3 regions of the Nocardioides sp. Kera G14 genome follow, and region 1 is predicted to be linked to each of the others. Evidence: predicted binding sites of a transcription regulator. Region 1 holds the regulator's gene; each other region holds the start of a gene.
The links. Region 1 encodes HrcA, which represses chaperone genes, less so after heat shock. Its sites were predicted from a motif close to TTGGCACTCGNNNNNNNCGAGTGCCAA; they were not measured.
Positions count from the first base shown of each region.

Region 2: a site for HrcA is predicted at 1,478-1,504, ahead of groES (co-chaperone GroES). Genes of this name have one in related genera too.
Region 3: a site for HrcA is predicted at 3,664-3,690, ahead of groL (chaperonin GroEL). Genes of this name have one in related genera too.

Region 1 is NZ_CP085839.1:1,182,058-1,189,816, forward strand. Features, by position in the region: gene LH076_RS05870 (serine hydrolase domain-containing protein) at 1-257, opposite strand, end outside; gene hemW (radical SAM family heme chaperone HemW) at 320-1,561, shown strand; gene LH076_RS05880 (DUF3097 domain-containing protein) at 1,581-2,444, opposite strand; gene hrcA (heat-inducible transcriptional repressor HrcA) at 2,551-3,573, shown strand; gene dnaJ (molecular chaperone DnaJ) at 3,587-4,762, shown strand; gene LH076_RS05895 (16S rRNA (uracil(1498)-N(3))-methyltransferase) at 4,770-5,513, opposite strand; gene LH076_RS05900 (Gmad2 immunoglobulin-like domain-containing protein) at 5,523-6,044, opposite strand; gene LH076_RS05905 (HIT domain-containing protein) at 6,071-6,430, shown strand; gene LH076_RS05910 (PhoH family protein) at 6,627-7,550, shown strand; gene ybeY (rRNA maturation RNase YbeY) at 7,547-7,759, shown strand, end outside.
Region 2 is NZ_CP085839.1:621,159-628,917, reverse strand. Features, by position in the region: gene groL (chaperonin GroEL) at 1-1,113, opposite strand, end outside; gene groES (co-chaperone GroES) at 1,113-1,406, opposite strand; gene LH076_RS03185 (class I SAM-dependent methyltransferase) at 1,612-2,832, shown strand; gene LH076_RS03180 (MMPL family transporter) at 2,896-5,121, shown strand; gene LH076_RS03175 (SigE family RNA polymerase sigma factor) at 5,218-5,715, shown strand; gene LH076_RS03170 (hypothetical protein) at 5,712-6,950, shown strand; gene tsaD (tRNA (adenosine(37)-N6)-threonylcarbamoyltransferase complex transferase subunit TsaD) at 7,316-7,759, opposite strand, start outside.
Region 3 is NZ_CP085839.1:513,464-521,222, forward strand. Features, by position in the region: gene LH076_RS02605 (acyltransferase family protein) at 1-336, shown strand, start outside; gene otsB (trehalose-phosphatase) at 401-1,234, shown strand; SAM riboswitch class I at 1,252-1,381, shown strand; gene thrC (threonine synthase) at 1,393-2,640, shown strand; gene LH076_RS02620 (SGNH/GDSL hydrolase family protein) at 2,794-3,642, shown strand; gene groL (chaperonin GroEL) at 3,776-5,413, shown strand; gene LH076_RS02630 (DUF2207 domain-containing protein) at 5,496-7,262, shown strand; gene LH076_RS02635 (LemA family protein) at 7,279-7,759, shown strand, end outside.

The sequences.
Region 1 (7,759 bases):
GCGTCCAGGGCGAGCTGGCCGCGCTCGACGAGAAGGAGGACCGCCGAGGCGGTGAAGGACTTCGTCATGGAGGCGATCCGCTGCACGGTCGTAACCGTCGGCGGCCGCTCCTCGTCCAGGGCCGTCGTGCCGAAGGCCCCGGAGTGGATCAGCTCACCGTCGAGTACGACGCCGTAGACGAGGCCGGGCGACCGCCCGCTCAGATGTGCCTTGCGGAACTCGGCATCGACGGACTCGTACGCGCTCTCGTGGCTCACGGGAGGGAGTCTGCCGAAGTCATGTTTCGGTCTTTTGTCCGGCGTCGGGATTCAATGTCCTTATGCCCAGCGCCCTGCCCGACGGCGAACCCGCGCCCGCGGACGGGTCGCTCCCGGCCTCCGCGCTGGCCGGTCTGGGAACGCGGCCGTTCGGCTTCTACGTGCACGTGCCGTTCTGCACGGTCCGCTGCGGCTACTGCGACTTCAACACCTACACGGCCCTCGAGCTCGGTCCCTCCGTCGTCGCCGGTGGCCATCCCGGTGCCAGCAGGCAGACGTACGCCGAGGCCGCGATCGCCGAGGTGCGGCAGGCCCGCCGCGTGCTCGGCTCCGCGGCGCCTGAGGTCGAGACGATCTTCTTCGGCGGGGGCACTCCGACCCTGCTCCCAGCCGAAGACCTGGTGGCCGTGGTCGCGGCGATCCGTGAGGAGTTCGGCCTGGCCGACGACGCCGAGGTGACGACTGAGGCCAACCCCGACTCGGTGACGCCGGAAGCCCTTGCTGTCCTGGCCGACGGCGGTTTCAACCGGATCTCCTTCGGCATGCAGAGCGCAGTGCTGCACGTCCTCGCCACGCTCGACCGGACGCACAACCCGGCCAACGTGCCGCTCGCCGTCGCCGCCGCACGGGAGGCCGGCATCGCGCAGGTGTCCGTGGACCTCATCTACGGCACGCCGGGGGAGTCGCGGGCCGACTGGTCGACGACCCTCGAGGCCGCCCTCGCCTGCGAGCCGGATCATGTGTCGGCGTACAGCCTCATCGTGGAGGAGGGGACCGCCCTGGCCCGACGCGTCCGTCGAGGCGAGCTGCCGATGCCCGATGACGACGACTTCGCCGACAAGTACGTGATGGCCGACGAGGCGATGCGGGCTGCCGGGCTCGAGTGGTACGAGGTGTCGAACTGGTCGACCGATGTCGCGACGCAGTGTCGGCACAACGTCCTCTACTGGACCGGCGCCGACTGGTGGGGCGTCGGCCCCGGTGCGCATTCGCACATCGGCGGCACCCGTTGGTGGAACGTCAAGCACCCCGTCGCCTACGCCGACCGCATCGCCGCCGGGCTCTCACCCGCAGCCGCTCGCGAGGTGCTCACGCCTGAGGACCAACAGGTGGAGCGGATCCTCCTCGAGCTGCGCCTCGCCACCGGCCTCCCGGTCTCGGCCCTGCCCGATCAGGCCCTCGTCGCCGGCCCGGTCGCCGCCGGCCTGACGTACGTCGACGACACCCCCGACGGCACGCGGCTCAAGCTCACCGATCCCGGCCGCCTCCTCGCCGACGGCGTCGTCCGCGACCTCCTGCCCTGATCAGGGCCCCGACTCGGGGTCAGGAAACCCCTGATTCGGCGGTGACGAAGTCGATCAGCTCCTCGACCCGCCCGAGGAGTGCGGGGTCGAGGTCGTCGTAGGACTTCACCTTCGACAGCAGGTGCTGCCAGGCCCGGGCGATGTCCGCCTGGTCGCGGTGCGGCCAGCCGAGGTGCTGGCAGATGCCCTTCTTCCACTCGATAGAGCGGGGAATCGTGGGCCACGCCTGGAGCCCGACGCGGTCGGGCTTGATGGCCGCCCAGACGTCGATGAACGGGTGACCGAGGATCAGCACGTCCTTGCCGACCGGCGATCGTCGGATCGCGTCGGCGATCCGGGACTCCTTGGAGCCGGCGACGAGGTGGTCGACGAGTACGCCGACCCGCCGCTGCGGCCCCGGACGGAAGTCCTTCAGGTGGTCGGCCAGGTCGTCCACACCGCCGAGGTACTCCACGACGACGCCCTCGATCCGCAGATCGTCGCCCCAGACCTTCTCGACCAGCTCGGCGTCATGGCGCCCCTCGACGAAGACCCGCGAGGCGCGAGCCACGCGCGCCTGGGCCCCTTCCACAGCGAGCGATCCAGAGGCGGTCCGCTTCGGCCCGGTGGCCACAGCCGCAGACGAACGGGGCGGAGCGACGAGGATGACCGGCCTGCCGTCGTACAGGAAACCGGGCCCGAGCGGGAAGGAGCGACGCTTGTTGCGGCGGTCCTCGAGTGTGACCGTGCCCAGATCCCGATCGACGGCCACGATCTCGCCCACCCACTCGGGGGAGACCGACTCCACCACGTCGCCGAGCGTGGCTGGCGCTTCGACCGCGCGGCCGTTCTTCGGCGCACGCCAGTCGGTGCTGAGGATGTCGGAGCCGTAACGGTCAGCCATGGGCCCGATTGTCCCAGCAGTCACACCCGTCACGGGGTAGCGACGCGGTAGTCTTGGCACTCCGGAACCCAGAGTGCCAACGAGTGCGATCAACGGAGGTGAGTGCATGCAGAACGAGCGCAGGCTCGCCGTGCTCCGCGCCATCGTCGAGGACTACGTCGCGACCGAGGTGCCGGTCGGCTCGAAGTCCCTGGTCGAGCGCCACCAGCTCAACGTCTCACCGGCGACCGTCCGCAACGACATGGCCGTCCTCGAGGACGAGGGCTACATCACCCAGCCGCACACCAGCGCCGGGCGCGTCCCGACGGACAAGGGCTACCGCCTCTTCGTCGACCGGCTCGACGGCGTCAAGCCGCTCAGCCCGGCCGAGAAGCGGGCGATCGGCGACTTCATGAGCGGCGCGGTCGATCTCGACGACGTCGTCCAGCGAAGTGTGAGGCTGCTGAGCCAGCTCACCCATCAGGTCGCGATCGTGCAGTACCCGACGCTGAGCCGCTCCACGGTCCGTCACGTTGAGCTGATCTCGCTCAGCCCGACCCGGGTCCTCGCGGTCCTCATCCTCAGCACCGGCCGCGTCGAGCAGCGCGTGGTCGAGCTGCCGGCCGAGCTCAGCGACGACTCGCTCGCGACGCTGCGCACGCACATCAACACCGCGGCCGCCGGCGCGCTCATCGCCGACGCCGCGGCCTCGCTCCGGGCACTCGCCGACGAGGTCCCCCCGACCCTCGCCCAGTCGGTCAGCACGATCGGCGAGGCTCTCGTCGAGGCGATGTCGGACCACCGCTCCGCGGAGCGGATCGCGATCGCCGGTACGTCGAACCTCGCCCGCTTCAGTGACTCCTTCGACTCCGCCGTACGCCCTCTGCTGGAGGCGCTGGAGGAGCATGTCGTCCTGCTCAAGCTGATGGGCGAGGCCTCCGCCAGCGGCACCGTGACCGTCCGCATCGGTGCCGAGGGGCCGGTCGAGCACCTGTCGTCGACGAGCGTCGTCACGACCGGCTACGGCCCCCAGGACGAGGCGCTCGCGATGCTCGGCATCGTGGGCCCCACCCGCATGGACTACCCCGGAACGATGGCGGCCGTCCGTGCCGTCGCCCGTTACGTCTCCCGCATCCTCGACGAAAGCTGACCCTGAGAACCACATGGATCCCTACGAGCTGCTGGGCGTCTCCCGTGACGCCGACGACGCCGCGATCAAGAAGGCCTACCGGTCGCTGGCGCGCAAGTACCATCCCGACGTCAACCCGGACGAGGCGTCCCAGGAGAAGTTCAAGGAGATCTCGCACGCCTACGAGATCCTGAGCGACCCGCAGAAGCGCGCCGCCTACGACCGTGGCGGCGACATGGGTTTCGGCTTCGGCGGGGGCGCGGGCGCCGGGGCTGGGTTCTCGTTCACCGACATCATGGACGCCTTCTTCGGCGGCCAGGGCGGTGGCGGTACGTCGTCGGGCCGTGGTCCGCGCACCCGCACCCGTCGCGGCCAGGACGCCCTGGTCGGCCTCGAGATCGACCTCGCGGAGGCGGCCTTCGGTGCCAGCCACGAGATGACCCTCGACACCGCGGTCGTCTGCGAGACCTGCCACGGCGACGGCGCCGCGCCCGGCTCCAAGCCGGTCACCTGTGAGACCTGCCACGGTGCCGGTGAGGTCGCGCACGTGCAGCGCAGCTTCCTCGGCGAGATCCGTACCCTGCGCCCGTGTGCGGCCTGCCGTGGCTTCGGCACGATCATCCCGGACCCCTGCCGCGACTGCGGTGGTGACGGCCGGGTCCGCACCCGCCGCACCCTCACGATCAAGGTCCCTGCCGGTGTCGACTCCGGCACCCGGCTTCAGCTCACCGGGCAGGGCGAGGTCGGTCCGGGCGGGGGCCCGGCGGGCGACCTCTACGTCGAGCTCCGTGTCGCGCGGCATCCGATCTTCACCCGCCAGGGCGGCGACCTGCACTGCACGGTGACCGTCCCGATGACGGCGGCAGCGCTCGGTACCGTGCTCACGATGCCGACCCTCGAGGCCGACCTCGTGAGCGAGGACTTCACACCGGAGACGCCCACCAGCTTCGACCTCGAGGTGAAGCCCGGCACCCAACCGGGCTCGGAGCAGGTCCTACGTGGCCTCGGTGTCCCCGGTCTGCACGGCCGCGGCCGGGGCGACCTCGTCGTCACCGTCCTGGTCGAGACCCCGACCGGCCTCGACGAGCAGCAGGCCGAGCTTCTGGCTCAGCTCGCGAAGCTCCGCGACGAGGAGCACCCCGCCGGCAGCATCAAGGCCACCAAGCAGGGCCTCTTCGGCCGGATCCGCGACGTCTTCGGCGAGCACTGAGCCTGGCTCAGGCCCAGCGGGAGGTTCGTGACATCACGGCCGCCAGCGCGGCGACGCCGGCGGTCGACGTACGCAGCACTTCGGCGCCCATCTTCACGCTGACCGCGCCCGCAGCGACGAAGGCGTCGACCTCCTCGGGGGTGAAGCTGCCCTCGGGGCCGATGACGAGCAGGATCTCGCCCGAGGTCGGTACGTCGACCGAGGCGATCGGACGCGTAGCCGACTCCCACAGGACCACGGCGAGCGAGGCCGCCTCGATCCGTGCGACGACGTCAGCCGTCGAGGCAAGCTCAGACACCTGGGAGAACCACGAGCGTCGAGCCTGCTTGCTCGCCTCCCGTGCCGTGGAGCGCCAGCGAGCGAGGGGCTTCACGCCCCGCTCACCGCGCCACGAGACGATCGACCGCGTCGCCGCCCACGGCATGACCGTGGAGACGCCGATCTCGGTCATCATCTCGACGGCGAGCTCGCCGCGCTCGCCCTTGGGCAGCGCTTGGGCGACCGTGAAGGTGGGGTCCAGCGGCGGCGCCACGTCGACCGAGTCGACGACGACGTCCATCGACCTCTTCGCCTGGGTCGAGCGGATCGTCCCGGTCGCACTCGTCCCGAGCCCGTCGGTGATCACCACCTGCTCGTCGACGGCGAGTCGTCGTACGGCGACGGCATGGCGTCCCTCATCGCCGTCGACGGTCACGACATCGCCGACAGCAACGCCCGCGAGCGAGTCGACGAGGTGGACCGGAAGGCTCACGTCAGGGCGTCACTTCACGGTGATCGGCACGCCGACGGCTGATCCGGACGAGGTCGGACCCTCGCCGTCGGAGTCGTCGTCGACCTTCACCTCGAAGGTGTAGTCACCGGGCGCGACACCGGTCAGGTCGACGGTGCCGGAGTACGGGTAGAGCTTGTCCATCCAGCCCTCGGCCGTGAACGCGCCCTTGGCGACGACCTTGCCGGAGCCGTCCGTGAGCGACCACGGCACGTTGGCCTCAGGCGAGTTGGCCTTGCCCTCGGCCTCGAAGGAGCCGCTGACGGTCGCACCCGAGGTCGGGGCGGTGAGCGTGATCAGCGCGTCGGCGGGCGTGACGTCGACCGGCGCGCTCGAGGACGGCGCCGCGGCCGACTCGGAGGTCGCCGGTGCAGCGGGGGTCGACGTACTCGCCGCGGCGGTCGTCTCCGGGTCGCTGGCGGTCGAGTCGTCGGTGCCGCAGGCGGCGAGGCCGGCTCCGGCCATGAGGGCCACCGCGGCGAACGACGTGCGGCGAAGAGTGCTGTTGCGCATGAGACCAGTGTGACACCATCGACCCCGTGGCCAGCCAGTTCCGCACCGATGAGTCGTGCCTCTTCTGCAGGATCATCGCAGGGGAGATCCCGAGCGATCGTGTCCATGAGGGCGAGCGCATGATCGCCTTCCGCGACATCGCCCCGAAGGCGCCGCTGCACGTGCTGATCGTGCCGCGCGACCACCTGCCCAACGCCGCCGCCACCGCGGCAGAGGACCCGGCCCTGATCGGCGAGCTGATCGGATGCGCCGACACCATCGCGCGCGAGAACGGTCACGAGGCGTACAACCTGCTCTTCAACACGGGCGAGGCCGCCGGCCAGACGATCTTCCACACCCACCTCCATCTCCTCGCCGGCGGGAAACTCACTGACCTTCCCGTGTGACGGGCACGTCAGCGCCGCGAGCGGAGCGAGGCCGGCGTTTGCGTCGGGCCTCCGGAGCGAGCAAGCACGCCGCCGAAGGCGGCGTAGACTGGGAGACCGCATGAGTGAGTCGAACCAGTCCAGCGCCCACGGAGGCGTCCAGCAGCCGCAGCGCCACGTCGCCAAGCACACCGTCGTCGTCCCCAACAGTGTCGACATGGTGAGTGTCCTCGGCCCCGCCGACGAGTTCCTCGCGACGATCGAGGACCACTTCGAGGCGGACATCCACGTCCGCGGCAACCGGATCACCCTGCACGGTGAGCCCGGCGACCTCGCGCTGATCGAGCGCCTCCTCGAGGAGATGGTGACCCTCGTCCGCACCGGCCAGGGCCTCACCGGCGAGGCGGTGGAGCGGATCATCGGGATGCTCCAGGCCGACACCGAGGAGAAACCCGCCGACGTCCTGTCGATGAACATCCTCTCCAACCGCGGCAGGTCGATCCGGCCCAAGACCCTGAACCAGAAGCGGTACGTCGACGCCATCGACGAGCACACGGTGACCTTCGGCATCGGCCCCGCGGGCACCGGCAAGACCTATCTCGCGATGGCGAAGGCCGTGCAGGCGCTCCAGGGCAAGCAGGTCAACCGCATCATCCTCACCCGCCCGGCGGTCGAGTCCGGCGAGAAGCTCGGCTTCCTGCCCGGCACGCTCACGGAGAAGATCGATCCCTACATGCGGCCGCTCTACGACGCGCTGCACGACATGCTCGACCCCGACCTGATCCCCAAGCTCATGGCCGCCGGCACGATCGAGATCGCGCCCTTGGCCTACATGCGTGGTCGCACGCTGAACGACGCGTTCATCATCCTCGACGAGGCGCAGAACACCACGCCCGAGCAGATGAAGATGTTCCTCACCCGCCTCGGCTTCGGCTCCAAGATCGTCGTGACCGGTGACGTCTCCCAGACCGACCTGCCACGCGGCACCCAGTCGGGGCTGCGCGTGGTCGAGGGGATCCTCGACGAGGTCAAGGACATCAGCTTCAACCGGCTCACGAGCAACGACGTCGTACGCCATCATCTGGTCGGGAAGATCGTCGCCGCCTACGACGAGTACGACGCCAAGAAGGACGAGCAGTGAGTATCGAGATCCTCAACGAGGCCGACGAGTCCGCCGCGATCGCCGCCGAGCTCGACGAGGAGCACCTCGCCACTTTGGCCCGTTTCGTGATGGACCGGCTGCGGGTCCACCCTCAGGCGGAACTCTGCATCAAGCTCGTCGACGCGCCGACCATCGCGACTCTCAACGAGCAGTGGATGGGCAAGGAGGGGCCGACGGACGTGCTCGCC
Region 2 (7,759 bases), 560 kb from region 1:
GGCGAGCTTCGCGAGGCGCTCCTGGAGCTTCTCGCGGTCCCAGTCGGAGTCGGTGTTGGCGATCTCGCCCTGGATCTGGGCGACACGGCCGTTGACCGCGGCGGCGTCACCGGCACCGTCGACGATCGTCGTGTTGTCCTTCGACACGACGATGCGGCGGGCAGAGCCGAGGACCTCGAGGCCGACCTGGTCGAGCTTGAGGCCGACCTCGGGGGCGACGACCTGGGCGCCGGTGAGGATCGCGATGTCCTCGAGGATCGCCTTGCGGCGGTCACCGAACGCCGGAGCCTTGACCGCCACCGCGTTGAACGTGCCCTTGATCTTGTTGACCACGAGCGTGGAGAGCGCCTCGCCCTCGACGTCCTCGGCGATGATGAAGAGCGGCTTGCCGGCCTGGATGACCTTCTCCAGCAGCGGCAGGAGCTCCTGGATCGAGGAGACCTTGCCCTGGACGAGCAGGATGTACGGGTCGTCGAGGACGGCCTCCATCCGCTCGGGGTCGGAGACGAAGTACGCCGAGATGTAGCCCTTGTCGAACTGCATGCCCTCGGTGAACTCGAGCTCCGTCGTCGGGGTCGAGGACTCCTCGACCGTGATGACGCCGTCCTTGCCGACCTTGTCGAACGCCTCGGCGAGGAGCTCGCCGATGTGCTCGTCGCGCGACGAGATCGTGGCGACCGACGCCATCTCGGACTTCTCGTTGACCGGCTTGGCGGCCTTGAGCAGCGCCTCGGAGACCGCCTCGGCGGCCTTGTCCATGCCGCGCTTGAGGCCCATCGGGTTGGTGCCGGCCGCGACAGCGCGGAGGCCCTCGTGGACCAGCGCCTGCGCCAGGACGGTCGCGGTCGTCGTACCGTCGCCGGCGACGTCGTTGGTCTTGGTCGCGACCTCCTTGGTGAGCTGCGCACCGAGGTTCTCGAACGGGTCGTCGAGCTCGACCTCACGGGCGACGGTCACACCGTCGTTCGTGATGGTCGGGGCGCCCCACTTCTTGTCGAGGACGACGTAGCGGCCCTTCGGGCCGAGCGTCACCTTGACGGCGTTGGCGAGGGCGTCGACGCCGCGCTCGAGAGAGCGGCGGGCGCTCTCGTCGAACTCGAGGATCTTCGGCATCAGCCGATCACCGCGAGGATGTCGCGGGCGGAGAGGATGAGGTACTCCTCGCCGGAGTACTTGACCTCGGTGCCGCCGTACTTGCTGTAGATGACCTTGTCACCGACCGCGACGTCGAGCGGGACGCGGTTGCCGTTGTCGTCGATGCGACCGGGGCCGACAGCGAGGACCTCGCCCTCCTGCGGCTTCTCCTTGGCGGTGTCGGGGATCACGAGACCCGACGCAGTGGTCTGCTCAGCCTCGACCTGCTTGATGATGATGCGGTCCTCGAGAGGCTTGATGTTGATCGACATGAGTCGACTCCTTCGTGCGCGTGTTTCACGTCCGGGATTGGCACACTCATGGCGAGAGTGCCAATCCGACGTTAGCACTCGGTCAAGAGGAGTGCTAGGCGAGGGAGCGAGGTCAAGCGCCGAGCTTGCTCGAGCGCTTGCGCCGAGCGACTGAGCCACCGCCGCGCAGCGGCGGTCGCAGGGTCTCCGCCGGTAGGTTCGGTCCGTGGATCTGGATGCCTTCGGCTGGCTGCTGACTCCTTCTGGGCAGGCGCTGCTGGACCGGGCTTCGTCGCTGTCGGGGATGGATCCGCTGCAGGCGCAGACGCTCCTGCGCAAGGACTGTGAGCCGGCGTACGTCGCCGCGGCGATGTCGCAGGTGGAGCTGCGCTCCCGTGGTCGCGCCAAGTTCGGGGCTCTCGCGGACTCGATGTACTTCACGTCCGACGGACTCGAACAGGCGACGCGGCTCTCGGTCGCGACGCACCGCGCGGCGCGACTGCAGGCCTTCGGCGCCGCGTCGGTCATCGACCTGGGCTGCGGCATCGGCGGTGACCTGATCGCCCTGTCGCACGCCGGCACCACGGCGGCCGGTGTCGACTTGGATCCCGAACGCGTGGCGGTGGCCTCCGCCAACCTCACCGCGCTCGGGCTCGGTGGTGCCGTCCAGCAGGCGGACGCCACCACGGTCGACCACTCCCCCTTCGACGTCGCCTTCGCCGACCCGGCGCGGCGTCGGAACAACGCAGCGCGCGGGCGCGAACTCGCCACGGAAGGCTGGACGCCGCCATGGGACTGGGTGTCGACGCTCTTCAACCGCGACGCGTGCGTGAAGGTCGCGCCCGGGATCGACCACTCCCTGATCCCTGCCGGGGTCGAGGGCGAGTGGGTCTCCGACCACGGTGACGTGAAGGAGGCCGCGCTCTGGTCCGGACGTCTCGCCACCGTACGCCGACGGGCGACCGTGATCGGTGACGGCGGCCTGGCGACGATCACCGAGGAGGACTCGCCGATCGACCCCGAGGACGTGGAGGGGCGGGCTGACGCCGTACGACCTCTGGGGGACTTCCTCTATGAGCCCGACGGGGCGGTGATCCGGGCCGGTCTGGTGACGGCGGTGGCGGCCGGCGTGGACGGCGGGCTGCTCGACGAGCACATCGCCTACGTCACCTCCGACGCCTCGTTCCACACGCCGTTCGCGACGGGTTACCAGGTGCTGGAGGAGCTGCCGTATCGCGAGCGTGCACTGAAGGCGGCCCTGCGTGAGCGTGGGATCGGGCGACTGACGATCAAGAAGCGCGGCGTCTCGATCGTGCCGGAGGCGCTGCGGCGCTCCCTCTCGCTCACCGGTCCCAACGAGGGCACGATCGTGATGACGCGGATCGCCGGCGAAGGTCGCTGCCTGTTGGTGAAGCCCTTCTCAGGGATGACCCTGATTTCGTCCTGAGTCGTGCCCGGCCATGCCGAATGTCACGGCTTGTGGTCGGTGGGGCCCGGTAGTTTCAGGGTCATGTTCGCTGCACTTGGCCGTCTGGCCAGCCGTCGCCCCTGGTACATCATCGCTGCCTGGGTGGTGCTCACCGTTCTCGTCACGGCCTTCCACCCGTCCATCAAGGCCACGACCGACCAGGCCGACTTCCTGCCCGACAAGTACGACTCGATCCGCGCCTACTCGCTGATCGCCGACGCCTTCGGCGACGAGGCCAACGCCTCGGGCGGTGCGACGATCCTCTTCGACCACGAGGACGGCAGCGCGCTGAGCGCCGCCGACCTCGCCAAGGTCCAGCAGATCGCCGCGGGCCTCAAGCCCGGCTCTGCGTTCGGCGCGGCGGAGAAGAACGGGAGCGGCGCCACGCCGCTCGTCCAGCTTCCCGGTGACGGGAAGCAGCGTGCGGGCCTGGTCACCCTGGATCTCGCGCCGGGTGTGACGGGCCAGGACCAGTCCGACATGGATCAGGTCAAGACGCTGCGCAGCGACCTCGACGACGCGACCGAGGGCACCGGACTGCGGGCACAGGTCGGCGGCACGCTGGCGCAGAACTACGACCAGTCGCAGTCCGGCGGCAATGCCGAGAAGCTCGTCGTCCTGGCGACCGTCCTGCTCCTCATCATCCTGCTCGGCGTGATCTTCCGCAGTGTGCTGGTCACCCTGCTCCCGCTGATCACCGTGATCTTCTTCCTCGCACCACTCTCGGCGGGGCTCGACAACTACGCCGCCAAGCTGTTCGGGCTGCAGAAGGACGACTCCACCGCCGTCATCATCGACATCGTCCTCTTCGGCATCGGCACCGACTACATCCTGTTCTTCCTCTTCCGCTACCGCGAGCGGATGCGGAGCCACCGGGTCGCGGCGACCGACCGCGCGGCACGCGTGGCCGAGCACCGGTCCGCCGTCGAGTACGCCGTCACCCGTGCCGGCGAGGCGACCGCGTCCGCCGGTGGCGCCGTCTTCATCGCGTTCATGACCCTCGCGCTCTCGACCCTCGGCATGTTCAAGTCGATGGGGCCGAACCTCGCGATCGCGGTGGCCGTCACCGTGCTCGCGGCCCTGACGCTCGTCCCTGCCCTCACCAGCGTCTTCGGTCGAGCGCTGTTCTGGCCGTCGAAGAAGTGGCGAAACGAGCCCAAGGAGGCCGGCTTCGGCCGTGTCGGTGATGCCCTCGGCAAGCACCCGGCCCGTTTCGCGCTGGTCAGCGGCGGCGTCCTCGTCGTCCTGGCCGTCTTCGCTCTGGGGTTCAACCCGACCTTCGACCTCACCAGCGCCAACGCGTCGCAGAGCACCGAGTCCGCGAAGGTCGACACGCTCAAGGTCGACCGGGGCTTCTCGGCGGGCGCCGGGACGCCGACCATCCTCGTGCTGCACTCGAAGGACGACAAGCCGCTGACTCCTGCGGAGATCACGTCGTTCTACGGCGCCATCTCGAAGATCAAGGGCATCTCCCTCGGCGGCGCCGCAGCGGCGACCGGCGGCGATGCGGCAGCTGCCCTCAGCCAGATCCCGTCGACGCCCACGCTGCCGGTCACCGTGAACCTCGACAACGACCCCGCCTCCGATGCCGCGCTGGCGTTCGTCAAGGACACGCTGCGACCGGAGGTCGACGCCGCCGCCCCGGAGGGCACGGAGGCGCTGGTCACCGGCATCACCGCCGTGTTCGTCGACTTCAAGTCCGCGATGAACCGGGACTACCTCGTGGTCTTCCCGGTCGCCGCTGCCATCACCATCCTGATCCTGATGCTGGTGCTGCGCTCGCTGGTGGCGCCCTGGTACCTGATGGTCTCGGTCGCCCTCGGCTTCGCTGCGACCCTCGGTGCCGCGACGCTCACCTTCCAGGACATCGGCGGTCAGAGCGGGTTGATCTTCATGCTGCCGCTGCTCGTCTACCTCTTCGTCGTCGCCCTCGGCACGGACTACAACATCCTCATGGTGACCCGCCTGCGGGAGGAGGCGCAGGAGGGGAAGGGGCCTCGGGAGGCCGCCGCCTGGGCCGTGCGTCACGCCGGCCCGACCGTCGCCGCGGCCGGCCTCATCCTCGCCGGGACGTTCGCCTCGCTGATGTTCGGTGGCAACTCGTTCCTGGTGACGCTGGGTTTCGCGATCTCGTTCGGCATCGCGCTGGCCGCCTTCGTGATGGCTCTCTTCTTCACCCCTGCGATCACGGCTCTCGTCGGGCACGCCGCGTGGTGGCCCGGCCATGGCGATGAGGCAGCGCCTGAGAGGGACCACGCCACTCACTGACGCGGCACCAGCTCAGACGGGGACCGGATGCAACCATCCGGTCCCCGTCCGCGTCTAGGGTGTGTGAACGTTTCGACCACCGCAGGAGTGCGAAGAGTGGGGCAGACACGCGATGCCGCCTTCACCGACTTCCTGCACGCCCGCCAGCCCGCCCTGCTGCGGATCGCCTGGCTGCTGACCGGCGACCTGACTGAGGCCGAGGACATCCTGCAGACCTCGCTCGCGAAGCTCTACCTGGCCTGGGACCGGGTCGACGACCCGCACGCCTTCCTCCGCCGGGTGTTGACCAACGAGACCACCTCGCTGTGGCGGCGGGCGTGGCGGCGGCGCGAGGTCTCCGCGTCCGAACTGCCCGACGGCACGATCTCGTCACCCCTGTACGACGACACGCAGCGCCTCGTCTGGGAGCTCGTCGAGGGGCTTGCTCCCCGGGCCCGCGCGGTGGTGGTGCTCCGCTACTACGAAGGGCTCTCCGAGTCCGAGATCGCCGACACCCTCGGGATCGCCGTCGGGACCGTGAAGTCCCAAGCGTCCCGTGCGCTCGCGTCCTTGCGCGCGCGCGTTCCCGCTGACCTGTTGGAGGAGCTGTCATGAGCGCCGAGAAGCTGCTGCAGGAGACGCTCGCGCTGCGCGGTTCGTCCTTGAACGAGGCACCGCTGTCCCTGTCCGACGTGCAGTCCCGTGCTCGATCCATCCGGCGGCGGCGTACGGCCTGTGCGGGGGTCGGCGCGCTGGCCGTCGTCGCGGCTGTCGCGGCCGTGGCGGTGCCGGTGACGCTGTCGGGGACGTCGACGAAGTCGGTCGCCCCTGCCACGACCGGCCCTTCACCCACAGCCAAGGCGACGCTGAACATGCAGGAAGAGGCGACGATCCCGTACGTCGAGTCCGGCACGCTGCACATGCCCGACGGGTTCTCGTACACGTCGAAGGGGTCTCCGATCACCGGCGTCGTACTCGTCGGCGGGCATCCGGTCGTGACGACGACGAAGGATGGCCAGAACACCGTCGCAACGACGATCGGAGACCTCTCCTCTCCGGCCACCGCTCCAGCGGTCGCTTCGGCCGACGGAAAGGTCGCAGCGTGGGTCGACCCCGACAACGACGCCGTCATGATGTCGACGGCCTCAGCGACCGCCCCGCTCCGGTTCGGAACTGTGAAGTCGGGAACCACTGATGACCGGGCTCAGGTCGTGGCGGTCACCGGCGAGGACTGCCCCCGGGTGTGCACGGTCTTCGTCAACGTCACCGGAACGGCGTCCGGCGGCGACACAGTGAGCCTCGTCGGCACTCTCGCCTCGGTTGCGGGAAGCGACTCGCCTCCGAGGTGGACCCCTCTCGTGCCGGGTGACGCCCACCTCGAGTCCGTCGACGACGTGACGGGCACCGTCGCCGCGGGAACCCTGTCCGTGGATGAGTTCCCTGCGTCCGATGCCGATCCGCTGTGCGTGGCCGACGGGATCGTCCGCTGGTCGGGCGTCGTCGACCTCCAGGCCGGCTCGGAGCTGTGGCGGACATGCTCGGCGCGCAACCTCGACGTCTCCCCGTCCGGCGCCTACGCGGTGGGCACGCCCGTGGAGAGCGACGGTCTCGGACCCCGACGACTGCTGCTCTTCGACGGCCAAGGCAGCGACCTCGGTGGCCTCGGCGACGACGGCTCGACGATCATGGACAGCGCGTGGGAGGACGACACGCACCTGCTCCTCGCGATGCTTTACGACGACGGCGTGACCTGGAAGCTGATGCGCTACGACGTGGTCTCCCAGGAGATGGTCCCGTTGCGGGTGCTGACCGGGAAGCCGGAGGACTACAAGACGCTCGTCCTCCCCTGAGCTCCCGTGGCCCTCGCCGGGCTGGGCGGTGCTCACGCCGGCGGGCGGCGTGCCCTAGGAGGACTACGTCATCGGTTGCGACCGTGACCCACTGCGGAGGCTGGGAGCCACCGCCGATCGTGGGTGATCCGGGCCGACTGACGCATCGGTGACAACCGTGACCGACTGCAGGCCGAGTGGGTCACGGTTGAGACCGATGACGTAGTCGGGTCAGCGGAGGCGAGCCTGCCCGACGGCCCGCCGCCGAGCCACCCGCCAGCCGGCTGACGCGCGAGCGCAGCTGACCCCTGCCACTGGTTGGCGTGGAGGGCCTGCCGAACGCCGCTGGTTGAGGCGCGAGCGAAGCGAGCCTCGAAGCCAAGGCCTCAGACGAGCACGGACTCGATCGGCTGGCTGGAGTCGGCGGGTAGGTCGAGCGGCGACGGCGTCCGGCCGCGGGCGACCATCTCGGATCCGAGGGCGGCGACCATGGCGCCGTTGTCGGTGCAGAGGCCGGGGCGGGGGACGCGTACGCGGACGCCGAGCTTGGCGGCGCGCTCCTCGGCAACGACCCGAAGGCGCGAATTGGCCGCGACCCCACCGCCGATGACGAGGTCCTCGACGCCTTGGCTCTGGCAGGCGTCGAGCGCCTTGCGGACGAGGATGTCGACGACCGCCTCCTGGAAGGACGCCGCCACATCGGGGATGTTGATCTCGGCACCGGCGCGCTGCTGGGCCTCGACCCAACGTGCGACCGCGGTCTTCAGGCCGGAGAAGGAGAAGTCGAAGCGGTGTCGCTCGAGGTCCTTCCGGGTCGACAGGCCGCGGGG
Region 3 (7,759 bases), 670 kb from region 1:
GAGGTCCCGGCTGCCGGCAAGGTCGTCGTCCTCGGCGACATTCCGACGAGATCCGTGGCTCTCGACGCATGTGCCACGACGCCAGGCAACACCCAGGCGTCCTGCCTCGCGCCGGCCACCGGTTCCGGCGTGACCAGCAACCCGCTGACGCAGACCGTGGCGGCGGAGACCGGCGCGAGCTTCGTCGACACCGTCCCGCTGGTCTGTGCCGACGGACAGTGCCCGGCCGCCGTGGGCGAGGCATGGACCTACTTCGACGAGGACCACCTCTCGGCCTCGTGGGCGAGCTCCGCGAGCGACGAGCTCGCGGCGCGGATCGGGTCGCTGTTCGACTGACGTTCACCACGTGTGGTGAACGTGACTTTCTGCTCATGCTGCTGAATGTGGTTCGCTGGCAGACATGCGATGGGTCTCTGACGAGGGTGAACAGCGCTACGCCGCACTTCTGCAGGTGGCCCCGGACACGCTCGTGGCCCTCGACTTCGACGGCACCCTGTCCCCGATCGTCGACGATCCCGCCAAGGCGCGGATCCACCCCGACGCCGCCGACGTCCTGGTCGCACTCGCCTCCAAGGTCGCCGCGATCGCCGTCGTCACCGGCCGCCCGGCCCGCCAGGTCCTCGACCTCGGCGGCCTCGAGGAGGTCGCCGACCGGATGGCCGGCACCGGTGCCGAGCTGCGCGTCTTCGGGCAGTACGGCGCCGAGCGCTGGTCCTCCAGCCACCGTGTCGTCAGCAGTCCTCGACCGCCCGCCGGGCTGGCCACCTTCGAGCGTGACCTTCCGCGCCTGCTGCGTCAGGCCGATGCCGCGGACGCCTGGATCGAGGACAAGGGACTGGCGGTCGCCGTACACACGCGACGGCTGGACGACGCGGAGGCGGCCTTCGAGCGGCTGCTCCCGATCCTCACCGCCGCCGCCGAGTCGCACGACCTCGAGGTCGAGCCCGGCCGCTTGGTCGTCGAGATCCGCGGGGGCGGCACCGACAAGGGCATCGTCGTCGACCGACTGATCACCTCCCTGCCCGCCAAGGGCGTGCTCTTCGCCGGGGACGACCTCGGCGACCTGGAGGCATTCCAGACCATCAAGGCCTGGGCCGGGGAGGGGCTGGCCACGCTCCTCGTCTGCTCGGGTTCGGAGGAGCAATCAGCCCTCGTGCCACTGGCCGATGTCGTCGTGCCCGGGCCCGACGGTGTGCTCGAACTCCTGAGTCGGGTGGCGAGCGACCTCTCCTGACGGCTACAGTTGGCGTCAGCTCATCGAGAGGGACTGAGGGAACGGCCCAGTGAAGTCCCGGCAACCGACCAGCGTTCTCCTCCCCAGGGGTGCTGGAGCAGGTGCTAATTCCGGCCTGGTGCGACAGTCGTCCAGGGAAGATGAGGAGGAGGTTTCTCATGAGCACTGGTCCCCGCAAGGGTGCATTCGGCAACGCGGTGGCGCTGTCCTGTCGTGAGTGCGGTCACCGGACCGATCTCGGCCCCTTCTACGCGTGCCCGGACTGCTTCGGGCCGCTCGAGGTCGCCTACGACTTCCCGGCGATCAGCCGCGAGGAGATCGAGGCCGGCCCGGCCAACATCTGGCGCTACAAGGCGCTGCTGCCGGTGCCCGACGACATCGAGCAGAGCCCGAACACCGAGCCCGGCTTCACCCGGCTGATCGAGGCGAAGAACCTCGGCGCCGAGCTGGGCATCGCGAAGCTCTGGGTCAAGGACGACTCGACCAACCCGACGAACTCCTTCAAGGACCGCGTCGTCGCCTGCGCCCTGTCGGCGGCCGTCGAGCTCGGCTCGAAGGTCTTCGCCTGCCCCTCGACCGGCAACCTCGCCAACGCCGTCGCCGCCGCGGGTGCCCGCGCGGGCATCCCGACCGCCGTCTTCATCCCCTCGAACCTGGAGAAGCCGAAGCAGGTCAACTCCGCGATCTTCACCGACCGCCTGGTCGCCGTCGAGGGCAACTACGACGACGTCAACAAGCTCGCCCAGGAGATCGCCGCCGAGGAGGAGGGTTGGGCGTTCGTCAACGTCAACGTCCGTCCGTTCTACGCCGAGGGCTCCAAGACCCTGGGCTACGAGATCGCCGAGCAGCTCGGCTGGCGCCTGCCCGACCAGGTCGTCATCCCGGTCGCCTCGGGCTCGCAGCTGACCAAGGTGCACAAGTCCTTCCAGGAGCTGATCAAGCTCGGCCTCGTCGAGGCGAAGGACTACAAGATCTTCGGCGCCCAGGCCACCGGCTGCAACCCGGTCGCCACCGCCTTCAAGGCCGGCGTCGACGCCATCCGCCCGGTCAAGCCCGACACCATCGCCAAGTCGCTCGCGATCGGCAACCCGGCTGACGGCATCTACGTCCTCGACATCGCCCGCCAGACCGCCGGCGCCGTCGAGGAGGTCACCGACGAGGAGATCCGCGCCGGCATCATCCTGCTCGCCCGCACCGAGGGTGTCTTCACCGAGACCGCCGGCGGGACCACCGTCGCCGTCACGCGGAAGCTCGTCGAGACCGGCCAGCTCGACCCGACCCTCGAGACCGTCATCATCAACACCGGCCACGGCCTCAAGACCCTCGACGCCGTCGCCGACCAGGTCGGCCCCGCCGCCACCATTGCCCCCAACTACGACGCCTTCGAGGCCGCCAACATCATCTGAGCCAACACCGCTCGACGCTGGCTCGACCAAAGGGTCACCGTGACGGTTCGCGCTGTGGGTGACGCTTCGCAACGGTCACTCACAGCGCAAAGGGTCACCGTGACACTTTGGGGAGTTCGCCGCTGATTCACCCGCGCCGGGTAGACAGGTGACGTGGACCGGAACGTGAAGATGCTGGCCGGCGCGGGGGCGACGGCGGCACTCGTCGGGGGAGTGGCCGTGCTCGGTGCGGCCGGGTTCATGCAGCTGCTCAAGAAGCAGGCCGCCCACGCCCGCGAGATCATCGGCAAGCCGCTCGGTGAGGTCGCGCTGGATGCGGACAAGGTCTATCGCCGCCGCTACACCGCGATGGGCGAGCCGCTCGACCTCCTGATCGTCGGGGACTCGATCGCCGCCGGCCTCGGAGCCACGCGACCCAAGGGCACCCTGGGCGCACGACTGGCCAAGGAGCTCGGCGACCAGCTCGAGCGCCCGGTGCGACTGCGGACGGTCGCCAAGGTCGGCGCGGAGACGTGGATGCTCCCCGAGCAGCAGCTCGCCACCCTCGAGGACGACTACGCCCCCGACGTCGCCGTGGTCATCGTCGGAGGCAACGACGTCACCCATCGGATCCCGCTCAGCGAGTCGACCCGCGACCTCGTGGCGGTGATCGACTCGCTGCGCTCCCGCGGTGCCGCGGTGGTGGTCGGCACCTGCCCCGACCTCGGCGCCCTGCGTCCGCTGCCGGATCCTCTGCGCAGCCTCGCCGCTCGGGCCTCCCGCCAGTTGGCTGCCGCCCAGCGTGAGGCCGCGCTCGAGGCAGGTGCGCACGTCGTCTCGCTCGCCCACGTCGTCGGGCCGTTCTTCGTGACGAATCCCGACGACATGTTCGCGATCGACCAGTTTCACCCGAGTGAGCTCGGCTACCGACGTACGGCAGAGGCCCTGATCCCGTCCGTCCTCGCGGCTCTCGGTGAGCGCGACACGCTCCCCTTCGGCCACGCCGCCCCGGCGACCACCTGAGCGACCGGACCAACCATCTTTCTTGCACTCTCGGGGGTCGAGTGCTAAACATGAAGCTGGCACTCTCGACAGGAGAGTGACAACCAAGAACTTCCACAGTTCCACTCACGACGTACGAAGGAAGCCATAGAGCATGCCTAAGTTGATTGCCTTCAACGAGGAGGCCCGCCGTGGCCTCGAGCGGGGTATGAACACCCTCGCTGACGCCGTCAAGGTCACCCTCGGCCCGAAGGGCCGCAACGTCGTCCTCGAGAAGAAGTGGGGCGCCCCCACGATCACCAACGACGGTGTCTCCATCGCCAAGGAGATCGAGCTCGAGGACCCCTACGAGAAGATCGGCGCCGAGCTGGTCAAGGAGGTCGCGAAGAAGACCGACGACGTCGCCGGCGACGGTACGACGACCGCGACCGTCCTCGCCCAGGCACTCGTCCGCGAGGGCCTGCGCAACGTGGCCGCCGGCGCCAACCCGATGGGTCTGAAGAAGGGCATCGAGAAGGCCGTCGACGCCATCTCCGCCCAGCTCCTCTCCAACGCCAAGGAGATCGAGACCAAGGAGGAGATCGCCGCCACCGCGTCCATCTCCGCCGCTGACACCACGGTCGGCGAGCTCATCGCCGAGGCCATGGACAAGGTCGGCAAGGAGGGCGTGATCACGGTCGAGGAGTCCAACACCTTCGGCCTCGACCTCGAGCTCACCGAGGGCATGCGCTTCGACAAGGGCTACATCTCGGCCTACTTCGTCACCGACCCCGAGCGCATGGAGGCGGTCCTCGAGGACCCCTACATCCTGATCGCCAACCAGAAGATCAGCTCCGTCAAGGACGTCCTGCCGCTGCTCGAGAAGGTCATCCAGTCCGGCAAGCCGCTGGTCATCATCGCCGAGGACACCGACGGCGAGGCCCTCTCCACGCTGGTCGTCAACAAGATCAAGGGCACCTTCAAGTCCGTCGCCGTCAAGGCCCCGGGCTTCGGTGACCGCCGCAAGGCCATGCTCCAGGACATCGCGATCCTCACCGGTGGCCAGGTCATCTCCGAGGAGGTCGGCCTCAAGCTCGACACCGCCGACCTGAGCCTCCTCGGCCAGGCCCGCAAGGTCGTCATCACCAAGGACGAGACCACCATCGTCGAGGGCGCGGGCGACCAGGCCCAGATCGAGGGCCGGGTCAACCAGATCCGCGCCGAGATCGACAAGTCGGACTCCGACTACGACCGCGAGAAGCTCCAGGAGCGCCTCGCCAAGCTGGCCGGCGGCGTGGCCGTCATCAAGGTCGGCGCGGCGACCGAGGTCGAGCTCAAGGAGCGCAAGCACCGCATCGAGGACGCCGTCCGCAACGCCAAGGCTGCTGTCGAGGAGGGCATCCTCCCCGGTGGTGGTGTCGCGCTCGTCCAGGCCGGCGCGGCCGTCTTCGAGAAGCTCGAGGCCGACCTGACCGGCGACGAGGCCACCGGTGCCGCGATCGTCAAGGCCGGCATCTCCGCCCCGCTCAAGCAGATCGCGATCAACGCCGGTCTCGAGGGTGGCGTCGTGGCCGAGAAGGTCGCCTCGCTTCCGTCGGGCCAGGGCCTCAACGCCGCCACCGGCGAGTACGTCGACCTGCTGGCCGAGGGCATCATCGACCCGGCCAAGGTCACGCGCTCCGCGCTGCAGAACGCCGCCTCCATCGCGGCGCTCTTCCTCACCACCGAGGCTGTCGTCGCCGACAAGCCGGAGAAGGCTGGCGCTGCCATGCCGGGTGGCGACATGGGCGGCATGGGCGGTATGGACTTCTGACGAGGTCCCACGCACCACACACGAAGGGTCTGGTCCGAAAGGATCAGGCCCTTCGGCCATTTCCTCCCCTAGAGTCGCGGGCGTGAACCGCTTCGTCGTCTACGTCGTCGGCGTGCTCGTGATGCTCGGTCTGTTGGCCGCACCGGCGCTGATCTTCGACATCGCGCCGAGCGCGGACGAGACCTTCGAGCCGACGTCGATCAGCCGCTACGACGCGAGCTTCACCGTCGATCGGGACGGCGACCTGAGCGCCGTGGAGTCCATCGACGTGGACTTCCCCAGTGGTGACAGGCACGGCATCTTCCGCTTCTTCGACCGCTACGACCCGAACGCACCGCACGCCCGACGTACGCCTGAGGACATCTCGGTCAGCCGCGACGGTGCCGCGGAGCCCTACTCCGAGGAGAGTCAGGGACGCGGGCGCTACACCGTCCTCCAGATCGGCGATGCCGGCACCACGCTGGACAGAGGGACGCACCACTACGAGATCCGCTACACGATCCCCGGCGTCCTGCTGAAGGACGAGGCCGGCGGCAGCAGCTTCTACTGGAACGTCGTGCCCGGCGGCTGGCAGCAGGCGATGACGAACGTCGACGTCACCGTGAAGCTGCCCGTGAACGCAGCCACCTCCGTCCGCTGCGGTGTCGGTCAGGGCAGTGCCACCGTCCCCTGTACGCCGACCGGCACCGGCACGCGCGAGCTGGGCATCCACCTCGACTCCCTGCCGGCCAGGACGCCGGTCACCCTGCTCACCCACCTCGACCTGAAGACGCCCGCCGAGGGCGGCCATCTGCCGTGGACCATGCGCTGGGACCACGTCCTCGGCACGCAGCTCTGGCTCACGATCCTCGTTCTGATCCTCGGTGTGGCCGGCGCCCTTCTGGGCGCTCGGCTCGGTGCACGGGCGCGGGAGAAGGAGCCACCCTTCCCGCTGGTCTACGCGCCGCCCCCGGGACTCAACCCGGCCCAGGGCGCCTACCTCCTGCGCGAGACCATTCCCCGGCACGCCTTCGTCGCCACCCTCCTCGACGGCGCCCAGCGCGGCGTCCTCACGCTGGACCGCAGCGAGGACTCGTGGAGCGTGGCTCCCGTCGCGGCGGACGACCCCTCCGACCTTGCGCTCACGACGGCGCACCGGCTGGCCGGCGGCCACGGCACCTTCACCGCGAGCAAGCGTGACGTCACCGCCGGCCAGAAGCTGCAGAGCGAGATGAAGTCGTTCAAGTCGGCGGTGAAGCTCTACGCGATCGAGCAGGGACACCTCTCCCGGACCGGCTTCGCGGGCGTCGGCGGTCTCCTCGTGCTCGGCGGCCTCGCGCTCATGCTGGCCAACCTGATCTGGAACCCGTTCGGGATGACGATCCTCGGCATCATCCCGGGCGCCTTCGCCATCTTCGGCTTCTCGATGGCTGCGGCCGGTGCCGGCACCAAGCGCACCAAGACGGGCCGTGAGCTCTGGTCACAGCTCGGAGGGTTCCGGCGCGTGCTGTCCACGCCCAGCAGCAAGGACCGCTTCGAGTTCTCCGGCCGTCAGGACCTGTACACCGCCTACATCCCGTGGGCGGTGGCCTTCGACTGTGCCAAGGAGTGGGCGGACAAGTACCGCACCGAGGTCGGGTCCGAGCCGCCGGTGCCGACGTACTTCGGCGGGTACTACGCCGGTGCCGTACTCGCCCACGGCGGCGACGTCACCTCCGACCTGGTCCGCGACTTCGACAGCACGGTCAACAGCGCGATCGCGTCCTACACGGCCACCCAGACCTCCTCGTCGTCCGGAGGCGGCGGCTTCGGCGGCGGTGGCTTCAGCGGTGGCGGCGGTGGCGGCGGTGGTGGCGGCGGCTCCTGGTGAGTGACAGGATGCGGCCATGCTGATCGGGATCATCGTCCTCGTCGTGGTCGTCGCCCTCGTCCTCTTCGGGGTCGTGGGGTTCAACAGGCTGCGCTCCACCGACGTCAGCGCCCAGGAGGCGCTGGGTGGGATCGACGTCCAGCTCACCCGTCGCGCCGACCTGATCCCGAACCTCGTCGAGACCGTCAAGGGCTACGCCGCGCACGAGAAGGAGGTCCTCGAGGAGGTCACCCGCGCTCGGGCGGGCGTCCAGGCCGCCGCCGCAGGCACCGACGTCCCGGCCAAGGCCGCCGCCGACGCCCAGCTGCAGGGCGCGCTCGGCAGGCTCAACGTCGCCGTCGAGGCGTACCCCGACCTCAAGGCCAACCAGAACTTCCTCGACCTGCAGAAGCAGCTGGCCGAGACCGAGAACCAGATCGCCTTCGCGCGCACCTACTACAACGACGCTGTCTCGACGCTCAACAAGCTCGTCGTCACGATCCCGTGGATGTTCTTCA